Nodosilinea sp. E11: one gene and its partner. The protein of the gene in region 2 binds, or shares a complex with, the protein of the main gene of each other region. Links are inferred from orthologs where the notes say so. Each region holds a gene or a part of one and is shown on either strand. Other genes may lie near its edges.

Region 1 (14,232 bases), 140 kb from region 2 along the record:
GGCGACGACACTCCCGCCCCCGCCGACTGCATCGCCATCACCCTCGACGATGACCGAGTGCAGAAGCTGTTTCGCAACGAACTGGGCCGCGAGGTCAAAGACCGTCCTGGCTATCGCCCCGACGATCGCGTTGGACCTTTCCGCCTAATCTTGGAGCCGTTTTCGATCGAAAATGGTCTGCTCACTCAAACCCTAAAAGTGCGTCGTCCCGTGGTTACCGACCGGTATCGCGATATGATTGACGCGATGTTTGTGTAGCTGCGGGTGGTGCAAAGACTTCACCAACCTGCCGCTGTGCCAGGCAGAACAGTCCGGCTGCCCCTGCCAGGGAGTCGTAGGCGATATTGGTGATTTCTTTACTAAAGTCAAAGATTATGGATGAAAATCAATCGTTGCTGCTCAAGCGGGTAGTCAACATTAAGGCGATTGTGACCCCTCTGTGGAAAGAGGAAGCCCAGAAGCAGCTGCAAGCCCAAATTAACCAGATTGATGGTCGGTTGCAGCAGCTCGAAATGCAGGGACAGCGTATGGTAGCTGAGCTGCAAAAGCAGGCTGAAACCCAGCCCAACAGCGGGGCGGCCATTCAGCAGCAGATGGGCAATATTCAAAACCAGCTCAACCAAGACAAGAGCAAGTTGCTTCAGCAAAAAAATCAAAGTCTCCAGCAGCTGCAAGAAGTGCAGACCCTAGCGGTGGATGCCGAGGTTGACCAGGGCAAGGTCGAGAGCTTCTTTAACGTTGCGGTGGGCGATAACTTGGTGCGCAAGCTTCAAGTCGAGATCTTGATCAAAGACGGTGTGATTCAAGAAATTCGCGGCGAACTCTAGCGCCAGGCTGGGGTCAGGTCTGCGCTCACCCCGCTCACCGCCATCCTCCAATTTGACCACTGATGACCTAAAGGTTCCAGCCTTAGGGATAGAATAATTCCCTGGTATCTCTACTGATCTGTCGTTTTAACCCCGTTTCGGAAGTCACCTCCATGATTCGCGAAGTCTTCATGCCTGCCCTGAGTTCAACTATGACCGAAGGCAAGATTGTGTCTTGGGTCAAAGCCCCCGGTGACAAGGTTGAAAAGGGCGAGACGGTGGTCATTGTCGAATCGGACAAGGCCGACATGGACGTAGAGTCCTTCCACGAGGGTATTTTGGCGGCCATTGTGGTGGAGGCCGGGGGTACAGCTCCGGTGGGTGAGGCGATCGCGCTTTTGGCTGAAACCGAAGCCGAGGTCGAGGCCGCGAAGCAGCAAGCCGCCGCTAAAGCTAGTAATGCCGGTGGGGAAGCTGCCCCTGCCGCTGCTGCCCCTGTGGCGGTAGCTGAAGCTCCTGCCCCCGCTACCCAAAATGGTTCAACCTCTACGGGCAGTCCCAGCGGACGGGTGGTTATCTCTCCCCGCGCCCGCAAGCTGGCCAAAGATCTCAAGGTAGACCTGTCTACCCTACAAGGCAGTGGCCCCCACGGCCGCATTGTCGCTCAAGATGTTGAACTGGCGGCAGGCAAAACCCCGACCCCAACGGCTAGCTCGGCCCCCGTCGCCCCCGCTCCTGCCGCTGCTTCAATGCCTGTCGCCCCGACCCCTGCCGCTGCTGCCCCAGCCCCCAGTGCTGCACCCCTGGGCCAGATGGTGCCCTTCAACACCCTTCAGCAGGCTGTTGTACGCAATATGGCGGCTAGTCTGGCGGTGCCTACCTTCCACGTGGGCTACACCATTACCACCGATGCTCTAGATGGGCTCTATAAGCAAATCAAGTCTAAGGGCGTGACCATGACCGGGCTTTTGGCCAAGGCCGTGGCTGTCACGTTGCAAAAGCACCCCCTACTCAATGCGGGCTACACCGACCAGGGTATTCAGTACCGCTCGGGCATCAATATTGCTGTAGCCGTGGCGATGGAAGGTGGCGGGCTGATCACCCCTGTGCTCAAAAATGCTGATCAGTCCGATATTTATTCCCTCTCGCGGACCTGGGCCGATCTGGTGGCGCGATCGCGCTCCAAGCAGCTGCAGCCCGATGAGTACAATTCCGGCACCTTTACCCTGTCGAACCTGGGCATGTTTGGCGTCGATCGCTTTGATGCCATTTTGCCCCCAGGTCAAGGGTCAATTTTGGCGATCGGAGCCTCTCGCCCTACGGTGGTCGCCACCGCCGATGGCTTGATGGGCGTGAAGCGTCAGATGCAGGTCAATATCACCTGTGATCACCGCATCATCTACGGAGCCGATGCTGCCGCCTTCCTGAAAGATCTAGCTAACGTGATTGAGAACAATCCCCAGTCGCTGACCCTGTAGCTATGAATTCAGTCGACCTGGCCTTCTTGCCCGCCCTCGAACAAGCCCGGCTGATTCGCAGTAAAGAAATCTCGCCGCTAGAACTCACAGAAGTGTATCTAGAGCGGATTGGGCGGCTTAACCCAGCTCTCGGGGCCTACGTCACGGTGATGGCAGACCAGGCCTTAGCCGATGCTAGGGCCAAAACCGAGCATTTGGTCAGCAACCCCGATGACCTGCCGCCCCTGTTTGGGGTCACCGTGTCGGTCAAGGACCTAAACCCCGTCGAGGGGGTAGCTTGTGCCTATGGCATCAAGGCGGCCTGCGATCGCATTGCCGATCAAGACGACTACATTGTCAGTAAGCTGCGCCAGGCCGGCATGGTCATTTTGGGCAAAACGGCCACCTCCCAGCTGGGATCGCTGCCCTATACCGAGCCACCGGGCTTTCCCCCCGCCCGCAACCCCTGGAATTTAGACTACACGCCCGGCGGCTCTAGCGGCGGCGGTGCGGCAGCTTTAGCCGCTGGGCTATGTGCTCTATCCCAGGGGTCTGACGGCGGCGGTTCGCTGCGCGGACCAGCCTTTTGCTGTGGGTTGGTGGGCCTGAAGGCCTCTCGCGGGCGAATTAGCTTTTCTCCGGTGGGAGAGCGATTGAGCGGGCTGGCAGCCAATGGCCCCCTGGGGCGCACTGTGGCTGACACTGCGGCCCTCTTAGATGTTCTCAGCGGCTACGAAGTGGGCGACCCCTACTGGCTGCCCGACCCAGACCCTTCCTTCCTGGACGGCTTGCACACCCCGCTGAAGCCCCTGCGCATTGGCTATGTCACTCGCCTCGACCCTATTGGCGAGATTCACCCAGTCTGTCGTCAGGCTATCTACGAAACGGTGCAGAAGGTCGAAGACCTGGGCCACACGGCTGAGGAAGTTAGTTTTCCCAACCTGGCAGATCTGATTGAGCCCTTCACGGTGCTGTGGGAATGTGTCATTGCCGAGGTGGGAGTGCCCTTTGTGGTGCTAGAGAAGATGAACCGCTGGCTCTACTGGCGGGCCTGGCGCATTAATAGTGGCGCTTACCTGCGGGCGGTGGCCAAGCTTCAGCGGGTGGCGCGGCAGATTGTGCAGTTTTGCCAGCCCTACGACGTGCTGCTAATGCCGGTATATATGCATCCGGTCATCAAAGTCGGTGCCTGGAAAGGACTGCGATCGCCCAAAATTCTCGACAATGTGATCAACTGGGTGGCTCCCTGCCCACCCTTCAACGCCAGCGGTCAACCCGCTCTGGCCATACCCACTGGCTTTGACCCCAACGGCGTACCGGTGGGGGTGCAGCTGGTGGGCCGCCCCGCCGCTGAGGCGACAATCTTAGCCCTGGCGGCTCAGCTAGAGCAGGCTAGCCCCTGGAGCCATCAGCGACCGGCTTTTGCCACTGATCCCCCGCCTACATCCGATACCACCAAACTACTCATACCAAAGCCTGGTTAGCTACCCCCGGTTCAGCAGGACGCATGCCATGCGCTCCTGCGGGTTGGTCTTTTGAGAAGCGGGGTTTTGTGAATTGGATTTGGTATGGGACCAAGCTTTTAGAGGGGATGGCGATTTATCGCCTTTAAAACTAACCAGGGCCGCGATCGCGCCGAGCAAACTGGCTAGATCGAGACCCTGGTTTAGCGGTATTGCACCGGGCTACGGTGCCCACCTGGACAAAATCTACGCCTTGGATGCCGGCTCGAATTTGTGGGCGTGGTCTTGCAGCAGTGAGCTCACCTGGCTGAGCACATTCTCGCCACCCTTCTTTTGAATGGTCTGGCGCTCAGGGTAGAAGTCAGGTTGGTCAAGGTTGCGGGAAATCGCCTGCTGCACCTGGGTCGCGATCAGATCAGATAGCTCACCTCGGGCATTTTCGCGCTGGAAGTTGGCCCCTTCTTCGGTGGTGGCGTACAGGGGCGGTAGCCGGTTGAGGGCATAGGCCGCAATGTCGCCTAGATCTAAAGTTTTGTCCGAGTTAGATTCAATTTCGGCTACCCGTGAGATGGCCTCGGTGAGCACCAGTTCTTCCATGACGTTGATGAACTGTTTGCGGGGTACTGCCACAACTTCGCCAGTTAGCAGCGCGCCCATGAGGCGATCGAGGGCCATGTATTCTTCAATGGAAAGCTCAGCGGCGGTGTCGCAGATGCGGCCGACTTCAGCTTCCATGGCAGGGGTCAGGTAGCCGTCTTGCAGGGCTTGTTCAACAATTTTTTCGATAGTCATTTGGCCAAACGCTCCATAAAACTGGCGGATTAACGGCTTTACTGAAATCTGGGGGGCTGGAAGATTAACTGGGGTAAGTATCCACCTGGGTTTAGTGTGCCCCGATCACCTAGGCAGACGACAGGCAAAGATGTAAAGACTGCTTAGGGGCAGCATGGCAAACTACGAATATTTGAGGAAGCCAATGGCCTGCTTCCAAATTTGGTGCTTGCTCTGATCATCGGTTTCTACGCAGATGCATTGGGGATCTTGCCAAACGACCCGACCAGAGATGAGGTCGCCAGTGATGAGTTTGACGTCAACGGTAGATTTGTCTCGAATCAGGGTTTGAACCTGTCGAACGCTCGGGAAACCAGTGGCAAACTCTTGGGACATGGCATTAGATCAGTAAACTCATGCTGGTCTTACGGTACCCTGTTCTTTCGGCTTAGGCGACAGGTTGGGGAGAATTTGTTGAGCAAAGTGCATCGGTGAGGCAGGGGATGGTGATCAGTCGATGGTCATGTCTCCGGGCCTGCCCATCTACCCAATTTGGTCGATAATTAAAGTCTACTCATTCAGCATCGGCGCACTATGGAATTTAGCAAGTACCACGGTCTGGGCAACGACTTTATCTTGGTGGACAATCGCCATCAGTCAGAGCCGGTGCTCTCTCCTGAGCAGGCGGCGGCTTGGTGCGATCGCCACTTTGGCATTGGTGCTGACGGAGTGATCTTTGCGCTGCCAGGGCAGGGAGGCACCGACTACACCATGCGCATCTACAATTCTGATGGCTCAGAGCCGGAGATGTGCGGCAATGGTATTCGCTGTCTGGCCAAATTCTTAGAAACCCTAGAGACGGCTGACGGCAGCACCCCCCAGGCCCCCCACACCTACCGAATTCACACGCTGGCGGGGCTAATTTCACCGACCCTTCAGCCCGATGGTCAAGTCACGGTAGACATGGGACCGCCCCATCTGTTGGCCAAAGACATTCCGACTACCCTGGCGGCGGCTGAGGAAAAGGTCGTGGGTGTACCTCTGACCGTGGCTGATCAAACCTGGTCGGTCACCTGCGTCAGCATGGGCAACCCCCACTGCATCACTTTTGTCGATGAGGTGGCGACCATTTCCCTAGAAGCTATCGGGCCGCAATTTGAGCACCATGAGGCGTTTCCCCAACGCATCAACACTGAGTTCATTCAGGTGGTGCGGCCTGACTATCTCAAGATGCGGGTCTGGGAGCGGGGGGCTGGCATTACGCTCGCCTGCGGTACTGGAGCCTGCGCGTCGCTGGTGGCCGGGGTGCTGAGTGGGGTATGCGATCGCGCCGCTACCGTAGAGCTCCCCGGTGGCCCCCTGCATATTGAATGGTCTGCCGCCGACAATCGCGTCTATATGACTGGCCCGGCAGAGCTGGTGTTTCAGGGGAGTCGGTAGCGGGCGTATGGGGGCAGGTGTTGGGTGTCAGGTGTCAGGTGTCAGGAAATAGCCTGTTACCCGAAACCTGACACCCGAAACCCGGTTTCTCGCGCTCTAGCGTTTTACTAAAATTCCCTGTAGTCCGGCGGCTTTGGCCCCTTCGAAATCGTCGGCTTTGCTGTCGCCCACGTGCCAGGCTTGACTGGCCTCGCAGCCATGCTTTTGTAGCGCTGTGGCAAAAATCAGCGGGTCGGGCTTGGCGGCTCCGGCCTCGGAGGAAATTGTGATCGAGCTGAAATAGTTGATCAAATCGAGGGCTTCGAGCACGGCGTATAGCCGGGTGTCGAAGTTAGAAATAACGCCTAGAGCAATGCCCCGCCGCCGCCACCGCTCTAGGGCTGGTGGAACGTCGGGGTACAGTACCCAGGGTGTGGCTGTGGCAAAGTGAGCGTAGAGGTCGGCAAAGAAACTGTCGAAGTCGACAAAGCGATCGAGCACCCCAGCACTGCTGAAGGTCTGCTGGGCCAGCACCCGCCACCACAGATACTCCTGCTCGGGCACCGTGGCTGGGTCACTACCGGGAAAGGCCATCTCTGGGGCAGCCTTAAACGTGCGAAAAAAGGCTTGGTTGAGAGTTGTTGGGTCGGCAATTACGCCGTAGTGCTGGGCTAAGTCAGCATAGATTTCACCAACGCTGCCCGCCACCCCAAACAGTGTGCCAACCGCATCTAAAAAAATGACCTTAGGTTGAGGTGTATTGGCCATTGGGGATACCGTCGCAAAAAAATCAACAGCTTTAGCTTAAAGGCAAAGCTACCGGTTGCAGCCTTTGCGGCATCTACAGAAACGATTTAAAGGCTGAGCTAAAGCGCCCTGAAAATGCCTCACCGTTGAACCCATGGCGGGCAGAGCCCTAGGCTTCCCCATAGGCATCCATGCCGATGCAAGAGCAGACGAGGTTGCGATCGCCGTAGGCCTGGTCAATCCGGTTGACGGCGGGCCAAAACTTAGCGCTGCGGGTAAACGGAGTAGGAAAGACAGCTTGCTCGCGGCTGTAGGGCCGGTTCCAGTCGGCGACTAGGTCAGCGACGGTATGGGGAGCGTGCTTGAGTGGGTTGTGGGTGCGATCGCTCTCACCCGCCTCAATGGCGCGAATCTCATCGCGAATGGCAATCATGGCGTCGCAGAAGCGATCGAGCTCTGCCTTAGACTCACTCTCTGTTGGTTCTACCATCAGCGTGCCCGCCACTGGCCACGACATCGTCGGTGGGTGAAAGCCGTAGTCGATGAGTCGCTTCGCCACGTCCTCCACGCCAATATCTGCCGATTTCTTAAAGGGTCGCAGGTCGAGAATACACTCGTGGGCCACCCGGCCATTTTGCCCGGTGTAAAGAATGTCGTAGTGCCCCGCTAGACGCTGGGCAATGTAGTTGGCGTTGAGAATAGCGACCTCAGTCGCCTTGGTTAGCCCCGCTCCCCCCATCATGGCGATATACATCCATGAAATCGGCAGAATACTGGCGCTACCCCAGGGGGCCGACGTCACCGCGCCAATGCCCTGGTCGCCGCCAACCCCCGCCACCAGGCTATGCCCCGGCAGATAGGGCACCAGGTGCGCCTTCACCCCAATGGGCCCCACCCCTGGCCCGCCGCCACCGTGGGGAATACAGAAGGTCTTGTGCAGGTTGAGGTGACAGACATCAGCTCCAAAGTCGGCGGGGCGACAGAGGCCCACCTGGGCGTTCATGTTGGCTCCATCCATATAGACCTGGCCACCGTGGGCGTGAATCGTGGCGCAGATTTCGGTAATGTCGGCCTCAAACACTCCGTGGGTAGAGGGGTAGGTGACCATCAGCGCTGCCAGGTTGGCGCTATGTTTTTCAGCTTTGGCTTGGAGGTCGGCTAGGTCGATGTTGCCATCCTCGTCACAAGCCACGGGAATCACCTTCATGCCTGCCATCACGGCGCTGGCGGGGTTAGTGCCGTGGGCCGACTGAGGAATCAGACAGAGGTTGCGGTGATGGTCGCCCCGCTGCTGGTGATATTCCCGGATGACTAGGAGACCGGTGTATTCTCCCTGCGCCCCGGCGTTGGGCTGAAGCGATACACCGTCAAAGCCGGTGATTTCTGCCAACCAGGCTTCTAGATCGGCAAACAGCTGGCGATAGCCCTGAACCTGTTCGGCTGGGGCAAAGGGGTGAATTTGCCCAAATTCTGGCCAGGTGACGGGCACCATCTCGGCGGTGGCGTTGAGCTTCATGGTGCAAGAGCCCAGCGGAATCATTGCTGTGGCCAGGGAGAGATCTTTAGTTTGCAGGCGATGCAGGTACCGCAGCATCTCGGTTTCAGAGTGGTAGCGGTGGAAGGTGGGGTGAGTGAGGTAGGGGGTGGTGCGGGTGAGGGACTGGGGGAGAGGGGGAGTGGGAGCGTGGGCGGGTGGATGGGTGGATGGGTTGCCGGTAAAGACGGTGATTAGGTCTTGGAGATCGCGCTCGGTGACGGTTTCGTCGAGGGCGACGATTAGGGTTTCGGCATCCAGTACACGCAGGTTGATGCGGTGGTCGGTGGCGCGGGTGAGAATGGCGGCCTGGGCGTCGCCCACAGTTACCCGCAGCGTGTCGAAGGTGGGGGCTTGGCCCAGTTCAAAGCCAGCTTCAGAGAGGGCTGTGGCCAGGGTTTGGGTGTGGTGGTAAAGGCGGGCTGCGATCGCTCTCAGACCCTCTGGCCCGTGGTAAACCGCATACATGCTCGCCATAATGGCCAGCAGCACCTGGGCAGTGCAGATATTGCTGGTGGCCGCATCGCGGCGAATATGCTGCTCGCGGGTTTGCAGGGTGAGGCGCAGGGCGGGGTTGCCGTAGGTGTCTTTAGAGACGCCCACCAGCCGACCGGGCAGCTTGCGGGCAAAGCTGTTTCGCGTGGCAAAGAAGGCCGCATGGGGGCCACCAAAGCCCAGGGGCACGCCAAACCGCTGGGTGTTGCCCACCACAATATCGGCCCCAAACTCGCCGGGAGGTCGCAGCAGGGTGAGGCTGAGCAGGTCAGCGGCAACGGTAACGAGGGTGTTGGCCGCGTGGGCTTGGGCGACAAAGTCTTCGTAGTCATAGATCGCCCCATCGGTGGCGGGGTATTGCAGTAGCACCCCAAAGACAGGGGTATCAAAGCTAAAGGCACGGTGATCGCTAACCATCACCTCGATGCCCAGGGGCAGGGCGCGGGTTTTGACCACGGCAATGGTTTGGGGGTGGCAGGCGCTAGAGACCCAGAAGGTGTTAGCGTCTTTCTGTTTGCGGGCGTTAAAGGCCAGGGTCATGGCCTCGGCGGCGGCGGTGCCTTCGTCTAGCAGAGACGCGTTGGCAATTTCCATCCCGGTTAAGTCGGTCACCAGGGTTTGATAGTTCAGCAGGGCCTCTAGCCGCCCCTGGGCAATTTCGGGCTGGTAGGGGGTGTATTGGGTGTACCAGCCGGGGTTCTCAAGGACGTTGCGCTGAATCACCGCTGGGGTCAGGGTGTTGGCGTAGCCCAGGCCCAGGTACGATCGCCACACCTGATTTTGGGTAGCTAGGGCCTGGAGCGCCGCTAAGGCCGCCGCTTCGTCTAGCCCCTGGGGCAGATTTAGCGGCTGGGGTAGGCGGATCGCAGCGGGAACGGTGGCACTGATCAGATCGGCGAGGGAGGCGTATCCAAGGGCCTCTAGCATGGCGTTCGTGTCCTCTGCCGTTGGCCCCAGGTGGCGGGCGACAAAGGGGCTGAGGGGATCCGTCGAGTCTGAAGTTTGGGGAGGCTGGCTAGGGGGGCTTGTGTGCTTAGAGGCGGCCTCTGAGGCGGCCTCCGAGTCAGCGGACTTTGGGGTGCTGGTCTGGGGAAAAAGTTGCGTCATACCCGTCAGATAGCTCCAAAATCAATAGCTCGAACCCGTCGTAGACCAGCATACTGGGCTACCCACCCTTCATATCTTGAAACATCTGGTGAAAATTTGCTGGGGTAGCTAGGCAAATTGTTGGCTGCTTTAGGTTAGCCGAGCCACAAAGGCGGCGATCGCCGCTGCCGTTGCCTCAGGCTTTTCCAAGTGGGGCACGTGGCCGCACTGGGCTACCCAGACTAGCTCGCAGTCGGCGATCGCCTGTTCAAACCGCCGCGCGTCTTTAGTGCCCAAGATCTTGTCCTGCTCACCCCAGACCACCAGGGTAGGGCAGGCAATCTGCGAAATTTTGGCGGTCAAAAAGTTGTAGCCCCCGCTTTTGGTGAAGGCAATCAGCGATTCTTTCCAGCCGGGGCACAGTAGGTGCAGGGCAGCGCACAGTTCGGCGTCGGCGGTGACAAAGGCTTTGTCGAAGTAGGCCTGGCGGCTAATGCTGCGCCGTACCCTAGGGTTGCGCAAAAAGGCCGTGGCCCAGCTATCGAGCGGCGGCACCATCAGGTTGCCCATGGCTGGCCCAGCGGCAAACCCGGCGGCGTCGATCAGCACCAGCCCAGCTACGGCATCGGGATAGGTGAGGGCAAAGTCGATGGCGGCGGCCCCGCCCATGGAGGCCCCCACCAGCACCACAGGGCGGTTGATGTGCTGTTGCCAAAAGCTGTGCAGGTGAAGCTTGATTGCCCCAGGGGAGAGATCGGGGCTGAGGGTGCGATCGCTAAACCCAAATCCCAATAAATCCAATGCCCAAGCGCGGGGGGCGAGCAGGGGCAGCAGGCGGCGAAACTCAAACAGCGAGCTGTCAAACCCGTGGATCAGCAGCAGCGGTGGTGAACTGGCGGCATCCTCGGCGGCCACGTAGGCTGTGGGAATGGGAGTCTCAATCAATGGAGTTTGGACGGACGCTAGCTGCACTCTCGTCGCTAGGTCGAGGGAGGTTGGTTCGCTCAGGGCAGCGGCAGCGGCAGGCAGCACAGACACAGTCATAGCAGTTCAAACACAATCAAAGCCTGCTGCATATTCTCACAGATTTTTCACTGTAAGAGGACGTATGTGGGAGCGGTGGTAGGTGTTGGGTTTCGGGTTTCGGGTTTCAGGTTCCAGTCCGAACTGGGAATGCAACCTGAGGTGGGATTACTTATGTAAGTGAATCATGTGAGAGCCGATAGCGATGCCGTACTGGCCGTAGATGTCTTGGCCGAGTAGGCCATAGCTGCCGCCGATCGCTACCCTAATCTTCTCGCGCCGCAGGCCGCCTAGTTCTAGGGCGTCTACATAGCCAATGGGCAGCTTTACCACGCTGCCGTCGGCAATTCTGGCCTGGGTCTCGCCTACTATGGCCACGCCTACTGCTTGGGCCATCTCCGGGGTGATTAAAGTACCGGTTGCGCCTGTGTCAAACAGCATTGGGAAGGTCTGAGTACCGCCTGTGCCCCGGAGGGTAACGGCCACTACGGGCGTGCCCCCCTGGCGGCGCTGAATGGGAATTTGAGCGGCCAGCCCAGCCGGTAGTGCTGGGCTGGCCAGGTCCGGGGCCGGGGCTGCAAGGATGTTGTCGGTGGCGCTACGCTGGGCAGCGGCCAGGTGTTGTTTGTATTCTTGGACCTTGGTTCGGGCCTGGGCATAGTTGGGGCTGCTGCTGGGAACTTGCTCCATCAGGGCGATCGCCTGTTGCCACCGGCTAGCCGCTAGCTGCCAATCGGCTGTTGACTGGGCTGACTGACCGATGGCGACGGCGTTGGTGGCCCGATTCACGGCTTCGCGGAACGTATCGGTAGCGGGTGCTGACGGGGGCGAGGTGGCTACTTTAGCCGGGGGGGCGGCTTGCACTGAGAGAGCTGACTCGCCAGCTTCCCCTGACAGACTATCGGCGGTTGTCGTTGGTCGCTGACCCTGGGCGAGGCTACAGCCCCCCAAACTCCAGGCCAGACTCCCGAGCATAAACCAATGTGTGATGGCCCAGGGTCTACCCATAAAATCCTAATTTCACCGTCTAAAGGCTGTACTTGCAGAGGCTGTACCGGCTGTACTCAACGTCGGACTTCCCTCGACCATCGCAATTGTGGTTTTGGCTGATTTGTCTGCCAGGTCATATCCCAGTATGCCCACACAACTACTGGTAGACCAAGCCGCTGTAAACCCAAGAGATTTAATCTCTGGTTCATAGCTTAAATTTGACCTTTGGCCTTAGGATAATAGCGATTCGTAGCGCTGAGCAAATCGCCATGGTTTTTCCTGATGCCCCTCCAGCCGTGCTGGTTTTAGCCGATGGTTCGGTGTTTCGCGGTTGGTCGTTTGGGGCACCGGGCACCGTAATGGGCGAGGTGGTTTTCAATACTGGCATGACTGGATATCAAGAAGTCATGACTGACCCCAGCTACTGCGGCCAGATTGTCACCTTTACCTACCCAGAGCTGGGCAATACCGGTGTAAACCCCGATGATGAGGAGTCGAGTCGCCCTCACATCACCGGTGCGATCGCCCGTAATATTTGCGAAATCCCCAGCAACTGGCGCTCTACCCAGTCGCTGCCCAACTACCTCAAGACCCACAAAATTCCCGGCATTTTTGGTATTGACACCCGCTCCCTTACCCGTAAGCTGCGTACGGTGGGAGCCATGAACGGGGCCATTTCGACTACCGTGCTCGATCCTGAAGAACTGCTGCGTCAGCTTCAGGATGCGCCTTCCATGGCGGGTCTAAATTTGGTTGATCAAGTCACCACCGACCAGGCCTACGAGTGGACTGAGATTACCGATGCGGCCTGGGAGTTTGGCCCGACAGCACAGCCTCCGGGTGAGGCAGCCCCTCTGACGGTGGTGGCCGTTGACTTTGGGGTAAAGCGCAATATTCTGCGCCGCTTGGCCAGCTATGGTTGCCGCGTGGTGGTGGTGCCCGCCAGTACTACGCCAGAGCAAATTATGAGCTACCAACCCGACGGCATTTTTCTCTCTAATGGTCCTGGCGACCCGGCGGCGGTGACCAAGGCTCCCGAACTGGTGCAGGCATTGTTAGACTACGCGCTGCCCACCTTTGGCATTTGCATGGGTCACCAGATTTTAGGCCTCTCTCTGGGGGCCTCGACCTTTAAGCTGCCGTTTGGCCACCGGGGCCTAAATCAGCCTTGCGGTCTAGAACGCCAGGTTGAGATTACTAGCCAAAACCACGGCTTTGCCCTCGACGCCGCCTCTATTCCTAATGATGCGGTGACGGTAACCCATCTGAATTTGAATGATCAGACCGTAGCGGGGTTAGCTCACAAGACGCTGCCGCTATTCTCGGTGCAGTACCACCCTGAGGCGAGCCCTGGCCCCCATGACGCTGACTACCTGTTTGCCAAGTTCGTAGATACCATGCGAACCCACCGCCAGCAGCGTTTGCCAGTTTAATCTCAGTATTTTTGCAGATCTGATTTTGAGGTTCTGCCATCGGGTTGGCACAATTTGGTCAAACCGCTATATGCTATCTGTCTACGGCAGGGCGGCAACTCTAGATCTGTCTAAGGTCTAGCTCGGGTCTAGGCTCTCTGGCCGCCTCAGGTGGGGTACGGTTTCACCCCTTGCAGACGACTGTATCCTGACCTATATTTAACGTCGAAATTGGAGCACCGAGGAGGTTTCCCATCGCTGAATCTCTAACCCTGACCGTAAGCTTACGAGGCACCCGCGATGTCAGGGGAACCTATCAACTTTTTCGCCTCACGGGTTTGCTAGACGCGTTCTCAGAACCTGCCTTTCGTAAGGTGATGTCTAAGTACGTTGAAGCAGGGCCGAAAAATATCATCTTGGATTTAGCAACTATTGACTTTGTCGATAGTTCGGGTCTTGGTGCACTGGTGCAGTTGGTGAAAAAGGCCACCACTGAGGGCGGTACCGTACAAGTGGTAACTAACCCTCGGGTGACCCAGACCGTTAAGCTAGTGCGGTTAGAGAAGTTTTTGTCGCTACAGCCCTCGGTGGATGATGCGATCGCCAACCTCGAAACCCCGCCCAGTGAATAGCCTTAGCCAGCCATTGGCCTAGCCAGAGGTAGCTGTGGCCGAACTGCCCTCCAAGACGTCTACCAGCCTGCAGTGGCTGCTCCAGTTCAGCGCCCAAAGCTCTACTGCGGCCCTTACCCCAGAGCAGGTTAACGCCTTATCGCCCGTAGCCCTAGCCTATATTGGCGATGCGGTGTACGAGCTGTTTGTGCGGGGGAGTTTTTTGCTCCCTCCCAAACGCATTCAGGCTTTTCACCAGCAGGTGGTTAACCAGGTACGGGCCGAGCAGCAGGCCCGCCAGGTTCAATTGCTGTTGCCGCTGCTAACCGACACCGAGCAAGACCTGCTGCGCCGGGGCCGCAATGCCTCGTCGCGGGGGCCTCGTCGAGTGGACAGTCAAATTTATCAGCAGTCCACG
Region 2 (15,032 bases):
CAACAGACTGAGGTCGTTGAGGGTTGCGTCAAGGCTGCCAATCGGCTCACTAGCTAACACTGGTTACCTCTCCGGGGATTAACGTTTGATCGATCACGGGTGTGGCCACCGCTTCTAGAGGCAGGCAGGTGTTGAGATGACTCATCACGGCGATAATCGTCTCGCTGTCTAGGTCGTAGCGATGGTTGAGGCTGGGGCAGCACCAGCGCCAGGTGGGTAGGTGGCCAGGGGGAGCCTCAAGGCTAAAGTCGAGGGCGTAGTAGGGCCGATGGCCTCGGTACAACCAGGTGGGTTGATCGCGCCAGCCCAGGGCCTGCTGAAAGTCTAGGCCGCGCAGGTGCTCGTCTTGCTGAATTTGCTGCTGGCTACGGTACACCTGTTGCTGAGCCTTAAACCCAAAGCGCCGATTGCTGTGGAGACTCCACAGGGCGTCAATGGTGGCTAAGTCGGTGGGCAGAAGGCGCTCTACGGTGGCAGCGGTCACCGGCTGCATGTCGAGGTTTAGCGCTTTGAAAATAGCGGCCTCGGTTTCGAGGTCGGCGGCTTGCCAGGCCTGTTGCACGAGCAGACTACGCAGCCGGGTGTAGTCGACGCCCAGGGCCGATTCAATGGGGCCATACTTTTGGTCGCGCACCGCCGCTTCAATAGCGATCGCTTCATCGAGCGATAGGCCTTGCAATCGCCGTGCCTGGTCGAGGCGGCCTTGGTCAAACTCAGAGGGGTAGAGGCTATTGGCCAGGGCTTGGTGGCACAGGGCCTGGTACTGATCGCGCTGGACTTGCGCCTGGTGGGCCTGCTTTTGGCGATCGCCCTCGGCCTTAGCTTCGGCGGCTAGGCGGACATCTTCGGTAGTTTTGAGGGTTGTTTGTGTGGTTTTGATCTGGATGTCGTCGTTGTAGCGCTGCTGGTACTGTTGATAAATGGCCTCTGCTTCAAGGATGGGTAAACTCAGGTTTTCGGCCAGTTCTTGCAGGACAGGCCACGGATCTTTGAGGGCAAAGGGTTGACCCTCGTGCATGGCGCGCAGGCGACTAAACTCGGCTGAGGTGATCTCTTCAAAATAGCGGCGTTTGTCGGCCTGGGTTTGAAAGGGGCCTGCGGCTCTGGCATTGAGCACCGTGGCCTCGTCTACTGAGAGGTCGAGCCGCTGGCGCAGCAGGTTAAGGTTGTCGAGTTCGGTGGGGGATAGCTCGCCCTGGGTTCGGCTGTAGGTTTCAGCCTCAGCCAGGTAGTCGCGCTCGGGAGAAAACAGCAGCCCGCTTTGGGCGATCGCCATTAGGCCCACGAGATCTTCAGCTTGATGGGTTTCGATGTGCAGCGCCATCTCACCGAGTTGGAACGTGAAAGCGGTTTCGATCGGGGCGTAGTAGAGGCGATCGCGTAGCCGCCGCAAAATTGACGCCAGTAGCTCTGGATGGGCCTCAAACTGCACCCCAACCCTGACCTCAGCTACCCCGTTAATGTCTGAGATCGGCTCGAACCGAATTTGGTTCATGCCATCGAGGTCGCGCAGATCTTCAACTAAATAGTGCACCTCAGTTGCCACATCGTCGCTCTTGAGCTGAGGGTCTATAAACTTGATCAATAATCTAACGTTCTGCGCCAAGCCAACACCTCCCAGTCGCACCCAGCCTAGACCAATACCCACGGTTCACGGTTGCGAACCTACTCCTAGGTTTTGAACTCCTATAGTAGGCCAGATAGCAAATACAGCTCATCTAAAACGGTTTTCTCCAGCGCATCGGCCTCTTGGGGGTTGAGCTGATAGAAGCCTCGGGCCTGGGTGAGGCGGCCCCGGTTAAACTCTGGCCCAGAGAGGTAGGCCATTACACCCTGATGGAACTCTGTCGCCTCTAGCCCCGGGGCCTGGGTGGCCAGCGCATCAATCGCCAGGGCCTCGAAGGTGCGGCGGTAGTTGGTTAACCGCTGCTGTTGCTCACGGTGGCGCTGGCGGTTGGCTTCGGCCTCGGCCTCGGCCTGCTGCCGAGCCTGGTCGGCGGCATGGCGGAGCGCATTGATACGCTCGGCCTTTAAAAACTGGGCATCGGCCTCGGGCAGGCCCATGGTGGCCGCCTTGGCCTGCATTACTCGCCAAAAGTCGTCATCCAGGCTGCCCTCCTGCTGGCAGACCAGTAGCTCTTTGCGAAAGTGCTGATATTTATCGGCCAGAGTTTTGAACGGCCCCATTGCTCTGGCGTTGAGGTCATGGGTTTCATCTGCTGAGAGCCCCATGCGATGGCGTACCAACAGCAGGTTGGCTTTGGCGGCTGGCGTGAGTTCGCCAAAGCTGTGCACATAGCCTTCGGCCTGGGTGAGGTAGATTTCCCCTGGGGGCAGCAGCGCTTCGCCCAGGGGCAGGAGTTGAGCCAGCACCTTGGCCTGGTTCGTCTGTAGGGTAAGCGTATAGGCAGGCGGAATGCTGACCTCAAAGCTGTAGCGCTGGGTGGTGCGATCGAGCCAGTTGCCCACGCACCGCAGTACTACCCTAAATTTGTTGAGCGGGGCCTCAAACCAGAGCCCGACCGATAGGTTTCGGTCAGCGCCGGGGGCAACTGTGCTCAGCCGTGGGGTAAGGGGGTGAGCCTGGGTCAGAAAAGTAAAGGTTGTGTGCCCTAAGCTGCTGAGCTGGGTGATGCGGCTGCACAGCGCTTGAGCATCTGCATCGATCGCCCTGGCATCTAGTTCAGGTTCTAAGGATTTAATCGACAGCCGGAAACTAGGGTTTGAGTCAAAATCGTTGACCATTTTTAGCTCAGGCAATGGTGCTGATAAACACTGGCTCAGTATATCAGCGCTGAGAGTGGTAGGAACGCTGGAAACGGCACCTCAGGCGGTTCGGCAACGTTGAGGCCTAGCGCCAATACAAAACCCCAGAGCGATAAAACTCTGGGGTTTTGGGTTTATTTGAGCCAAAAACCACTGGGGTCAAAAGGCTTACTTAAAGCCGACAGATGCCTGCCACACAAAGGCCAGCAGCAGGAAGAACACGGGAATAATGGGCAGCACGTCTACCAGGGGGTCGAACAGGGAGTAGGCCTCGGGCAGCTTGGCCAGCAGCATTGCGACTTCCATTTAATGATTATCCTCTCGTTACACAGCCGGGACAGACCAGCCTCAGAAGCCAGTAGAGCGTTGCGCCTAGCGCCATGACTGGAATCTGAGAATTGGTAAATTTTCTTCGCATTTTATCACGGTTGGGGTGTGTCTATCGGGGTTGTCGTTGGGTTTGGCGTCAGCCAGTGGGCAAACTCGTCATGGAAACGCCCTGCCAAAATCGCCTCCCGAATGCGCTGGGTAAACCGCACCAGCTCGGTGATGTTGTGGATGGAGATCAGCGTAAAGGCCAGCATCTCCTTGGCGTGGATCAGATGGCAGAGGTAGGCGCGGGTAAAGTTTTGGCAGGTATAGCAGGGACAGGTGGCGTCGATGGGGGTGTAGTCGCGGCGGAAGCGCTGATTCTTCAGGTTCCACCGTTCCCCTGCCACCAGCGCCGCGCCGTGGCGGGCCAGCCGGGTAGGAATCACGCAGTCGAACAGGTCTACTCCGGCTGCGATCGCCTGGGCCATTTCCCTATAGGTGCCCACCCCCATCAAATAGCGGGGCTTATGCTCGGGCAAACAGGGGGCCGTAGCTTTGACAATGGTTTCGATCAGCTCTGGTGGCTCGCCCACGCTGACGCCGCCGATCGCATAGCCGGGCAGGTCTAAGGTGGCCAACTGCTGCGCCGCCTCGGCCCGCAGGTCGGGGTATACGCCCCCCTGCACAATGCCAAACAGCGCCTGGTCAGGCCGCTTGTGGGCCTCCACACAGCGCAACAGCCAGCGCCAGGTGCGATCGGTCGAGGCTTTAATGACCTCGCGGCTGCACGGGTAGGGAGGGCACTCGTCAAAGGCCATGATCACATCGGCCCCCAGATCGTTTTGAATCTGAATCGAGGTTTCGGGCCGAATGTTGATGATGCGGCCATCCTTGGGCGATTTAAATGTGACGCCGTCTTCGGTGATGGTGCGCATCTGGCTGAGGCTAAACACCTGAAAGCCGCCCGAATCCGTCAGCATCGGGCCATCCCAACCCATGAATCGGTGCAGGCCGCCCGCCTCGGCGACAATGTCTTCGCCCGGTTGCAGATGCAGGTGGTAGGTGTTTGACAGCACCATCTGCGCCCCGGTGGTGGCTAACTGGGCGGGGGTGACGGTTTTGACGTTGGCCAGGGTGCCCACGGGCATAAACCGGGGGGTGTGCACGGGGCCGTGGGGGGTGGTGAATGTGCCCGCCCGCGCCTGGGTATGACTACAGCGAGCGTCGCAGCTAAAGGAAAATGCCTGGGTCAAAATACAGCGCTCCAGGGAGCAAAGGGAATGGCAAAGTGGCATTTATCGTAGCATTTGGCGGTGATCGCAGCGGTGTTGTCAAGGCCACAGATATCCGATAGCTTTGCTACCCTAGGCTTAGTTATTTCCTTACCTGACGCAGTAGATGGCCACAGCTTTAGACAAACGTTCTGACGCGATTCTGGCCCGTTTCAAAGCTCTCTCTGACCCGCTGCGGCTGGAGGTGATTGAGCTGCTACGATCGCAGGAACTATGCGTTTGCGATCTGTGCGATCGCATGAACATCGCTCAATCCAAGTTGTCCTTTCACCTCAAAATCCTGCGGGAGGCTGGGCTGATCGCCGCCCGCCAGGAGGGCCGGTGGATCTACTACCGCCTCAACCCCACCGAATTTGGAGAATTGGCCACCTACCTCAGCGATCTGCACCACCTCAGTCCGCCGTCCTCTAGTCACCCCTGTCCACCATTTTGAGCCATTAGCTATTACCGCTTGTGCGGTGAGGGGTATAGCGAGTCATTTCCTCCTGAAAGACCAGTCCCCTGTAGAGCCGCCAGAGCAGTGTGGTACTGCTTTTCTATGGTTTCTAGGTCTCGTTGGTGAGTGAGGCTTTGTTGGCTACTGTGCCAAATCGCCTCAACGTGCTGCTGCAAAATGTGGCGCTGTTTGAAGTGGCGGGTAAAGGGAGCAATGGCGGCGATCGCCGCCAGCAGCCGACCGATCACCACCGTGTCAGTGCTGCCATACTGACGAATTTGGTTAAAGGCTGTGTTGGCCAGGGTCTCAAACTTGACTGGAGCCGCAATCACCCGCAGATTGTGCGACTGGTCATAGCGGTAAGGAGACGGAAATTCACGACTGGCAAGCCGCGCCAGCCCGTCGGCCAGTTGGTCAATACAGCGAATGGCCGTAAAGGGGTCGTTAATAGCAGGGGACAAGGCTCGCAGCGCAATTTCGACCAGTTGTTCAATCGGAAATGCCACGTTCTGCTGCTTAGTCAGCTCGTGGCCCAGAACAAAGGCTTGATTAATGCGATCGCCTACCGATTGGGTAACGCGATTGGCAGGGTAGGCCATGACCAGGGGGCCACCCTCAATGATGAAAGCCCCTGGATACGCCTTGACCTGGAGCAAAAGATTTTCATCGCAGGCCACCTGCATCAGGACGTCGTCTTCAATTCCTTGCAGGTATCCCGTTTTCTTGGCCTGCACGGGTTGGGCGGTGGCGTCAAAATCGGTGGGCATATCCCTGGTACTCTCGCCCTGCTGATCGATCTCCTGACCCAAAGCTTCTGGAAACAGGCGGTTGGTGACTTGCTCTAGGTCGTGGCTGACATCGGCAATCACGTGGGAGACCTGAATGATGGTGGAGGCATGGTGAATAAAGTAGATCAGCACCCCAATGCTGGCCATGGCCAGCAAAACCCCCACCGTTACCGAGAGCTGGGGCACAAATGGCTCGTGGTCTTCGCCCCGAATCGTGCGCAGCACCAGCAAACAGTAGATAAAGGTGGCAATAAAGGTGCCCAACACGATCTGATTGCCCTGGTCCTGCATAAAGTTGCGCAGTAGGCGTGGCCCAAAATGGGACGACGCTAGCTGGAGGGCGACGATAGTGATTGAAAACGCGGTGGCCGCTACGGTCACCATGGATCCCGCAATTACCGAGAGCACCTCTCGTGCCCCATCGGCCCCGCCCTGATAGATCCAGCTAAGGGCACTGATATCGATAGAATCTGAACGATCGATGGCTAGCAGGCCAAATGCCAATGCGATCGCTCCGACGGCCATGAGCGTGGGTAAAAACCAGTAGCTCGATCGAAGGTTATCCCAAAATTTGCTGAGCTTAATGTGTTTCATCACGGGGTAAAGGGATAATGGAGATCGAGAAATTATTTGGAAGGTTGCTCAGGCAAGGTTTGAGTGATTGGGCGGCAGATAGCTATCCCTAATAGGAGCACCGGAATAATTTCGAGTCGCCCTGCCCACATCAGCAAAATGAGCATTAGCTTGCCGCCCCAGTGTAGGGTAGGGTCGCTAATACCAGTTGATAACCCCACGTTGCTGGTTGCAGAAGCCGCCTCAAAGATCACATCCTCTAGCGTGTAGATGGGTGAGACTAGGTGGGTAAGCACCACAATGCCGATGCCCAGCAGCAGCAGCCACAAACTGGCTAAGACAGCCGCCGATTGCACTTGTTCATGGGCTTGGGATGCTGGTAATGCTTCATCATCAATTCGATAGGAAATATTGTCATCGGCGGTGATGAAAAGCTGCTGAAAGTGCCAACGAATGCCCAGCAGTAGCAGCACTATTCGGTGCAGCTTTAACCCCCCAGCGGTCGATCCGGCCGCTCCTCCCATCACCATGGCGGCGCTGAGCAGTAGTTTTGCCCCCATACTCCAGTTCTGGACCTGAGCTGTGTTAAACCCGCAGGTGGTCACTGCCGAACTCCACTGAAATAAGCTGTCTAGCCAGGGTATAGATGCTGTAGCCCAGCGGTTTTCTAGCAGCAGTAGGCAGGGGCCTAAACCCAGCAAAAGCAGCAGCAGGCGATGCTGATTTCTCTGCCATAGAGAAGTCCACCGCTGGCGACGCAGCAATTGATAGTGAACCGGAAAACTGACTGCGCCAGTAATCATAATGAAAATAGTAGCCAACTGAAGGGTAGAACTATAGCTTGTAAAGCTAGCTGTGGTGATGCTAAAGCCGCCCGTAGCAATGCCGGTGAGCCCGTGATTAATGGCTTCCCACAGGGGCATTCCCAACAGAGCTAACAGCAAAATACTTAGCCCGGTGTAGAAGCTGTAGATCCAGAGAATATTTTTAGCGGTGGCTCTAACGGTGTCGCCAATGGTTCGTTGGCGGCCGACAGCGGCATACAGCTGGGATGGATCGGTTTCTAGCGATTTGGTTTGGGAAGACTCGATGGTTAGCAATGCCAGCATTAGAACAATCACCCCGATGCCATCTACCCATTCTGTAAACGATCGCCACCACTGCAAACTATGGGGCAGCAGGCTGGCGTCGGTGGCCATGGTCAAACCGGTGCCGGTAAAGCCCGAAAATGCCTCAAACAAGGCATTCCAAATATTTTGAAAAGCCAGTAGGGTCGGGGATGTATCAGCGGATGCGGCCAGAGCGGCAATACCGACGAAGGGGATAGCGCCCAGCAGAGGAATAACGCCCCAGGTCAACGCCACAATCAGCATGGCGTGGTAGTGGCGAGTCTTGTCTACCTTAGGCGAATTGGCCCGGTAGAATCCTTGAGCCAGCGCGAAGGCGGCGATCGCTGTCGTTAAGAAAGGCGCAATGGCATAGTACTCCCCAAAGTAAAGGCAGATTGGTATGGAAAGCAGAGCCATGATGCCGGGCACGTGCAGCAGTAGGCCAAAATCATGCAGTATCAAGCGGATAGTTCGGTATGGCCCCATGGTTCACGATTGATTCACGGCTATTAGTCCTGGTGGGCAGAGTTACCGTTACCGGCTGAGCGCACATCGGCCAGCTGGCGCAGCGAGCCCCCAATGCTGCGCGGTTTTGGGGCTTCTCCTTTGCGAGAGGGCCAGCCTTCGCGCTGACGGCTGCGATCGCCGTCGGTTTCCTCGGTTTGGTCGTGGAACAAAATTTGCTGGGTGGGGAAGGGCATATCAACGCCGTTGGCTGTCAGCTTGTTTTTAATGTTCATCAGCACCTGATCTTGCAAATCAAGCACATCGGCGCGGCGGGGCGGCTCCACCCACCAGCGGGCGCGCAGGTTAACGGTGCTGTCGGCCAAATCGACCACGATTACATCGGGAGCGGGGTCGGGCAGTACCCCATCAGTTTCATGTACGGCTTCTAAAATCAGGTTCTTAGCGGTTGCAATATCGTCGCCGTAGCCAATGCCAATGTCGTACTGTAGGCGACGATTTTCAAAGGCGGTATTGACCAAAACCGAGTTGGTGAACAGCTCCGAGTTGGGAATCACGATGCGGCGGCCATCGTAGGTTCTAATAGTGGTAGCGCGAGTTTCAATGTGCTCAACGGTGCCTTCAAAATCCTTGAAAATGATCTGATCGTCAATTTGAAACGGCTCGGTCAATAAAATTAAGATGCCCGCCAAGAAATTTTGTAAAATATCCCGAAAGGCAAACCCAATCGCAACTCCGCTGATGCCTAGAAGCTGAATTAGATCTCCGGCCTGCAGGGTGGGGATAATAATGGAGAGGGCAACAAAAAGACCAATCAAAACGGTGGCACCTTGGGCCAAACGCGCTAAAACCAGACCCACGTTTCGGGTTTGTTGCCGCCGTTGGGTCAATCGTCTCACCGTTGCCCTGATGCCTCTGGCAGCTAAAAAGAAAATTACGAATACGACAATAGCCAGGGCAATATTTGGCAGTAAAGCCAGAAAGCCATTGACCATCGCCTGAGTTTTTTCCCAAATGGGAGAATAGTCAAAATTCATAGCGCTAGAGAATAATATCTCTGCCAGCCTATAGAAACGTGACGATTTTGGCCTCTATCTCTAGTGGGTTAGGTAACCGGCTAGGCGTTGCTCCGGGTGTTGGGGGCAGATCAATACCATGCTGCGCTAGGTGCAGCAGCACCAGAAGCAGGGTTTTGCCGTAGCCACGGTTGCCCAGTAGCGTAGTGCCCTGGCGGTTGTAGACCAGGGCTGAACTGGGGTGGTTCACGGTGGCTAGGGCGATTGGGCGATCGCATGCCCGGCGCAGGTACTGTCTGCCCCGGGATTGTTCTAGAGTTTTGCTTAAGTTCACTAAATGCTGACATTGGCCCTCAGGTCCAACTAATCTGTCGGGTTTGCCTCAAGCTGGGCAAACCGATCTTGTAAATACCCCTTAAAATGATTTGGATTTTTCGTAAGCACCCCTGTCGCCTATGCCCCGCCGTGATGACATCAAAAAGATTCTGTTGATTGGCTCTGGGCCGATTGTCATTGGTCAGGCCTGCGAATTTGACTACTCGGGTACCCAGGCCTGCAAAGCCCTGCGGGAAGAGGGCTACGAGGTGGTGCTGATCAACTCCAACCCGGCCACCATCATGACCGATCCGGAGACCGCCAACCGCACTTACATCGAGCCGCTGACCCCCGAAATCGTCGAGCGGGTGATCGAGCGGGAGCGCCCCGCTGTGATGCTACCCACCATGGGCGGTCAGACGGCGCTGAACCTGGCGGTGACCCTGGCCAAAACCGGCGTGCTAGAGCGCTACGGGGTCGAGCTGATTGGGGCCAAGCTCGAAGCCATTGAGATGGCTGAAGACCGCAAACTGTTTAAAGAAGCCATGGCCCGCATTGAGGTGCCCGTGTGCCCCTCGGGCCTGGCCGAAACCATGGATGAGGCCAAGGAGATCGCCCAGCAGATCGGCACCTTTCCGCTGATCATTCGCCCCGCCTACACCATGGGTGGCACCGGCGGCGGCATCGCCTACAACCAAGAAGAATTTGAGCTGATCTCGCGCTCGGGCCTCGACGCCAGCCCGGTGTCGCAGATTCTTGTCGAACAATCTCTCCTCGGCTGGAAGGAGTACGAACTGGAGGTGATGCGCGACCTAGCCGACAACGTGGTGATCATCTGCTCGATCGAGAACCTCGACCCCATGGGCGTGCACACGGGCGACTCGATCACCGTGGCCCCGGCCCAGACTCTGACCGACAAAGAGTACCAGCGCCTGCGCGATGCTTCGGTCAAAATCATCCGCGAGATTGGGGTAGAGACGGGCGGCTCAAACATTCAGTTTGCGGTCAACCCCGACAACGGCGATTTCATCGTGATTGAGATGAACCCCCGCGTGTCGCGCAGCTCGGCGCTGGCCTCTAAGGCGACCGGCTTCCCGATCGCCAAGTTTGCCGCCAAGCTGGCGGTGGGCTACACTCTCAACGAAATCTCTAACGACATCACCAAGAAAACCCCGGCCAGTTTTGAGCCCACCATCGACTACGTGGTGACCAAGATTCCCCGGTTTGCCTTCGAGAAATTTCCCGGCACCTCCAACACCCTGACCACCCAGATGAAATCGGTGGGTGAAGCCATGGCGATTGGCCGTACCTTCCAAGAGTCGTTTCAAAAGGCGCTGCGATCGCTAGAGACGGGGCGGGCAGGCTGGGGCTGCGATCGCGCCGAAAAGCTGCCCAGCCTCAACGAGATTCGCCCCAAACTGCGCACCCCCAACCCCGATCGCATCTTTGACCTGCGCCACGCCATGCAGCTGGGCCTGTCGGTCAACGATATCTTCGACCTCACCGCCATCGACCCCTGGTTTCTAAACCAGCTCTTCGGCCTGTTGCAGACCGAAAAGTTTCTCAAGCGCACCCCCCTCAATGAGCTGACCTACGAGCAGATGCGGGCGGTCAAGCGCCAGGGCTTTAGCGATCGCCAGATTGCCTACGCCACCGGCACCCATGAAGACGCTGTGCGCGACTACCGCAAGGGCCTAGGCGTGATTCCGGTGTACAAAACCGTGGATACCTGCGCCGCCGAGTTTGAGGCCTTTACCCCCTACTACTACTCCACCTACGAAGACGAGACCGAGGTGCTGCCCAGCGATCGCCCCAAGGTAATGATCTTAGGCGGCGGCCCCAACCGCATTGGCCAGGGCATCGAGTTTGACTACTGCTGCTGCCACGCCTCCTTTGCCCTGCGCGACGACGGCTACGAGACGATCATGGTCAACTCCAACCCCGAGACGGTGTCTACCGACTACGACACCAGCGATCGCCTCTATTTTGAGCCCCTGACCAAAGAAGATGTACTCAACATCATCGAGGCCGAAAACCCCGTAGGCGTCATCATCCAGTTTGGTGGCCAGACCCCCCTGAAGCTGGCCGTCCCCCTCCAGCAGTACCTTGCCTCCCTGCCCGCCGCTGACCCATCCACCCATCCACCCATCCACCCCCCCACCCAGATCTGGGGCACCTCCCCCGACTCTATCGACACCGCCGAAGACCGCGAGCGCTTCGAGGCCATTTTGCGCGAACTCGACATCAAGCAGCCCCCCAACGGCATGGCCCGCAGCTTCAACGACGCCCTGCGCGTCGCCCAGCAGATCGACTATCCGGTGGTGGTGCGGCCCAGCTACGTGCTCGGCGGTCGCGCCATGGAAATCGTCTACTCCGACGCCGATCTGGAGCGCTACATGACCTACGCGGTGCTGGTGGAGCCTGACCACCCGATCTTGATCGACAAGTTTTTAGAGAACGCCATCGAGGTGGATGTGGATGCGATCGCCGATCACACCGGCCAGGTGGTCATTGGCGGCATTATGGAGCACATTGAGCAGGCGGGCATTCACTCCGGCGACTCGGCCTGCTCCCTGCCCACGATGACCCTGCCCCCCGCCGCCCTTGCCACCATCCGCGACTGGACGATCAAGCTGGCCAAGCGCCTCAACGTCATCGGCCTGATGAATATTCAGTTCGCGGTCAAGGGCGAGCAGGTCTACATCATTGAGGCTAACCCTCGCGCCTCGCGCACGGTGCCCTTTGTCTCTAAGGCGATCGGTCATCCGTTGGCCAAGCTGGCGGTGCGGGTGATGTCGGGCAAAACCCTGGCCGAGCTGGGCTTTACCACAGAGGTGATTCCCAACCATGTCTCCGTCAAAGAGGCGGTGCTGCCCTTTGACAAGTTCGCCGGTACCGATGCCCTGCTCGGCCCCGAGATGCGATCGACTGGCGAAGTCATGGGCATCGACTCAGACTTTGGCAAGGCCTTCGCCAAAGCCGCCCTGGGGGCCAACCAAAAGATCCCCCTCGAAGGCACCGTCTTTATCTCCATGAACGATCGCGACAAAGCCGCCGTCATCCCCGTGGCCAAAGAACTGGCCGATATGGGTCTCAAGCTAATTGCCACCTCCGGCACTCGCCAAGCCCTGATGGAGGAAGGGCTGACCGTCGGCCTCATTCTCAAGGTGCATGAAGGCCGCCCCAACATCGAAGACGCGATCAAAAACAACGAGATTCAGCTGATTATCAATACCCCTGCGGGCAGCACTGCGATCGAAGACGATCGCTCGATTCGTCGCACGGCCCTAGCCTACAAGGTGCCGATCATTACCACGATTGCGGGGGCCAAGGCGACCACCGCTGCGATCGGCTCCCTGCAACAGCACCCCCTCCAGGTCAAATCTCTCCAGGAGTACGTGGGCATGTAATGCTGCCATTCTGCCACAGTGAAATACTGACTCATTCCCACCATTAGGCTCAACGGTTTGGCTTAGCTGGCTCTTATACTCAATCCTGCTGGGTTATCCCCGATTCAGGAGGGCGCATGCCATGCGCCCCTACGGTTTGGCATTCTGGGAATCGGGGTTATGGAATTCGGATTCGGTATTAAACCCTATCTTTAGGACCTTGTTTGGAACCTGGTATTCACTTAAAAGGGGGAAGCAGCTCCGATAGTAAAAAGCAAAACGGGTATGAGTAATCAGTCTGAGCTCAAGCGGGTGCTAGTACCGCTGGCCACAGTGGCGCTGCTGATTGCCCTGGGGGGACTGCTGTGGGTGCTCGCTGAAGTCGTGCTCATGCTTTTCTTGGGCATTTTGCTGGCCATTGTGCTGAGATTTGCCGCTGGCAGCGTGGAAAAATACACCCCCATTCCCCACCCCTGGTCTTTGGGGCTCGTGATTGTGGCGCTCTTGGTGGTGGTGGTGACTAGCGGCATACTGCTAGTCCCCGAAGTCATTGCTCAGTTTGAAGAATTGGTAGTGCAGGTACAAATTGCCAATGAGCAGCTGCTGGAGTTTCTAGACGGCGCTCCCTTTGGAGACGATTTAGTACCTGACTTCTTTGACAATCCGGCAGGGTTACCGCCTGTGCGGCGCGTTTTAGGCAATTTAACCAACACCTTTGTCCAGGGATTTGGCATTCTTGCCAACGTGCTGTTTATTTCATTTACTAGTTTATTTTTGGCTGTAAGTCCCAACCGTTACCGCGACGGTCTAATTCGTCTGGTGCCCCCATCGGGCCGTCAACGGGCTAGGGAGGTGATCAGCCACGTTATCAGCGGGCTGAAGTCGTGGCTGGTGGGGCGAGTGCTCTCAATGGTGCTACTTGCCGTGATCATGAGTGTGGGGTTGACCCTGATGGGTGTACCCCTAGCTCTGGCCCTAGGGGTACTCACCGGATTGCTGGAGTTCATTCCGGTGGTAGGGCCGTTGCTCTCGGCCGTACCGGCTATTTTGATGGGGTTTACAGTTAGCCCTATGAAAGCAGTCTATGTAGCGCTGTTTTATTTGATCATTCAACAGCTAGAGGGCAATGTGATTACGCCCGTTGTGCAAATGAAAACCGCATCGCTGCCTCCGGTCATCACCCTGACAGCTGTGGTTGCTATGGGTATTTTGTTTGGCCCTCTGGGGGTTTTGACCGCTACCCCTCTAGCGGTGGTGATCTTGATTGTGGTGAAAGAACTTTACATTGACGATGTGCTCGAACGGCGGCATGCTTCCCGCTAAAGGCCCCTATTTATTGGAGCGACTGTTGCAAGCAGGATCTGTTGTCACGTTAGGTAATCGTTACTTTGCCTAAGTTTTTCTTAACCAAGACGGCTTAGGTAAAGTAGCTTTTTTCTACTCAGGATAGAACTTTTATAGCTGTAGCCGGTTTGGTTAAGCCCTTCTCAAAGTCCCCCTTTTTATAGCCATGATCACCTGAGTTAGGACATCTAGAAGCCTTAAGAACGTTTGAACGTTCAAACGTTCTTAAGGGAGATGTCTTAACCAGGCTGGCCACAGCTATAAGGGGATTGAGGGGGATCTTCACATTGGCGATAAGACACAGGCCTTTTCAACCGTCTTCTAGGGGCTTTTATTCAGTTGCTGGGGTTGTTTAAGAAACTGCTGAACAAGAGGTTCTCTAATGGTGGGCAGTGCCCACCCTTGTATCTTTAGAGGTGTGTGGCAGACCGTCCCACCCTAGGTTGTCCAAAACCGAACGTAGCATGGGTCGCTGCACACCTCTGAAGTTAACTCGCAAAATCGCCAGGAGCTTAGACTCCGTATCGAGCAAGGACGAGTGATGTCAGATTAACCTCCTACACGGGTGGATACAACCATGACTGAACTATCACAAGCGCATCAATGGGTTGGCATTGACGTATCCAAGCGCACCTTAGATGTGTACGTCCGTCCACTTGGATTAAGCGTTCAGGTGGCCAACAGTGACTCTGGTTTAAGAGAGTTGCTACAGGCGTTAACGGCGTTTCGTCGCGAGACGAGTCTGATTGTGCTGGAAGCGACCGGGGGCTATCAAGCCCTGGCGGCGCGAACGTTGATGGCGGAGGGCTGGCCCGCCGTTGTGGTGAATCCACGTCAAGTGCGTGATTTTGCCCGGGCCACGGGGCGCATGGCTAAAACAGACAAAATTGATGCCGAGGTGTTGGCTCACTTTGCCGATGCCATCCGTCCAGAGGTACGGGCGATGGCGAGTGAGGCCAGTCAACACCTTCAAGACCTCGTCACGCGACGGCAGCAACTCGTCGAGATGATGAGTGCCGAAAAAGCCCGGCAACGCTCAGCACGAGCCAGGACGGGTCAGAGCATTGAGCAGCATATTGACTGGCTCAAGCAACAGATCCAAGACCTCGATACCCAGATTGAGCAGCTCATCGCCCAGAGCGATCAGTGGCAGCGCACCCGCGAGATCCTCACCAGTGTGCCGGGTATTGGGGCTGTGACGACGGGGCTCCTCTTGGCCTCACTCCC

What was found.
Region 1: the proteins of carB (region 2) and carA are in contact, whole or in part, in a solved structure (PDB 1KEE), measured with the Escherichia coli proteins. The link is inferred for Nodosilinea sp. E11 from one-to-one orthologs.

Annotation. Positions count from the first base shown.
Region 1 is NZ_CP136520.1:3,817,838-3,832,069, forward strand. The notes cover bases 11,153-14,142. They hold carA (glutamine-hydrolyzing carbamoyl-phosphate synthase small subunit), read left to right. Parts: upstream 11,153-12,060; coding sequence 12,061-13,224; downstream 13,225-14,142. Other genes in these bases: RRF56_RS19165 (TIGR02281 family clan AA aspartic protease), read right to left, coding at 11,153-11,776; RRF56_RS19175 (STAS domain-containing protein), read left to right, coding at 13,458-13,835; RRF56_RS19180 (Mini-ribonuclease 3), read left to right, coding at 13,870-14,142. Also shown: RRF56_RS19115 (long-chain fatty acid--CoA ligase), read left to right, coding at 1-258; RRF56_RS19120 (YlqD family protein), read left to right, coding at 375-827; RRF56_RS19125 (dihydrolipoamide acetyltransferase family protein), read left to right, coding at 980-2,284; RRF56_RS19130 (amidase), read left to right, coding at 2,287-3,747; RRF56_RS19135 (late competence development ComFB family protein), read right to left, coding at 3,973-4,518; RRF56_RS19140 (Hfq-related RNA-binding protein), read right to left, coding at 4,681-4,893; dapF (diaminopimelate epimerase), read left to right, coding at 5,092-5,937; RRF56_RS19150 (HAD family hydrolase), read right to left, coding at 6,034-6,684; gcvP (aminomethyl-transferring glycine dehydrogenase), read right to left, coding at 6,833-9,799; RRF56_RS19160 (alpha/beta fold hydrolase), read right to left, coding at 9,929-10,822; more of RRF56_RS19165, read right to left, coding at 10,970-11,152; more of RRF56_RS19180, read left to right, coding at 14,143-14,232. UniProt on the Escherichia coli protein: Small subunit of the glutamine-dependent carbamoyl phosphate synthetase (CPSase).
Region 2 is NZ_CP136520.1:3,956,038-3,971,069, forward strand. Bases 8,893-12,682 are described here. They hold carB (carbamoyl-phosphate synthase large subunit), read left to right. Parts: upstream 8,893-9,212; coding sequence 9,213-12,482; downstream 12,483-12,682. Other genes in these bases: RRF56_RS19730 (hypothetical protein), read right to left, coding at 8,893-9,091. In the rest of the region: RRF56_RS19685 (GUN4 domain-containing protein), read right to left, coding at 1-60; RRF56_RS19690 (GUN4 domain-containing protein), read right to left, coding at 50-1,606; RRF56_RS19695 (hypothetical protein), read right to left, coding at 1,687-2,745; RRF56_RS19700 (photosystem II reaction center protein K), read right to left, coding at 2,935-3,072; tRNA guanosine(34) transglycosylase Tgt, read right to left, coding at 3,189-4,331; RRF56_RS19710 (metalloregulator ArsR/SmtB family transcription factor), read left to right, coding at 4,477-4,803; RRF56_RS19715 (DUF2254 domain-containing protein), read right to left, coding at 4,815-6,188; RRF56_RS19720 (TrkH family potassium uptake protein), read right to left, coding at 6,221-7,762; RRF56_RS19725 (mechanosensitive ion channel family protein), read right to left, coding at 7,786-8,778; more of RRF56_RS19730, read right to left, coding at 8,807-8,892; RRF56_RS19740 (AI-2E family transporter), read left to right, coding at 12,747-13,784; RRF56_RS19745 (IS110 family transposase), read left to right, coding at 14,383-15,032. UniProt on the Escherichia coli protein: Large subunit of the glutamine-dependent carbamoyl phosphate synthetase (CPSase).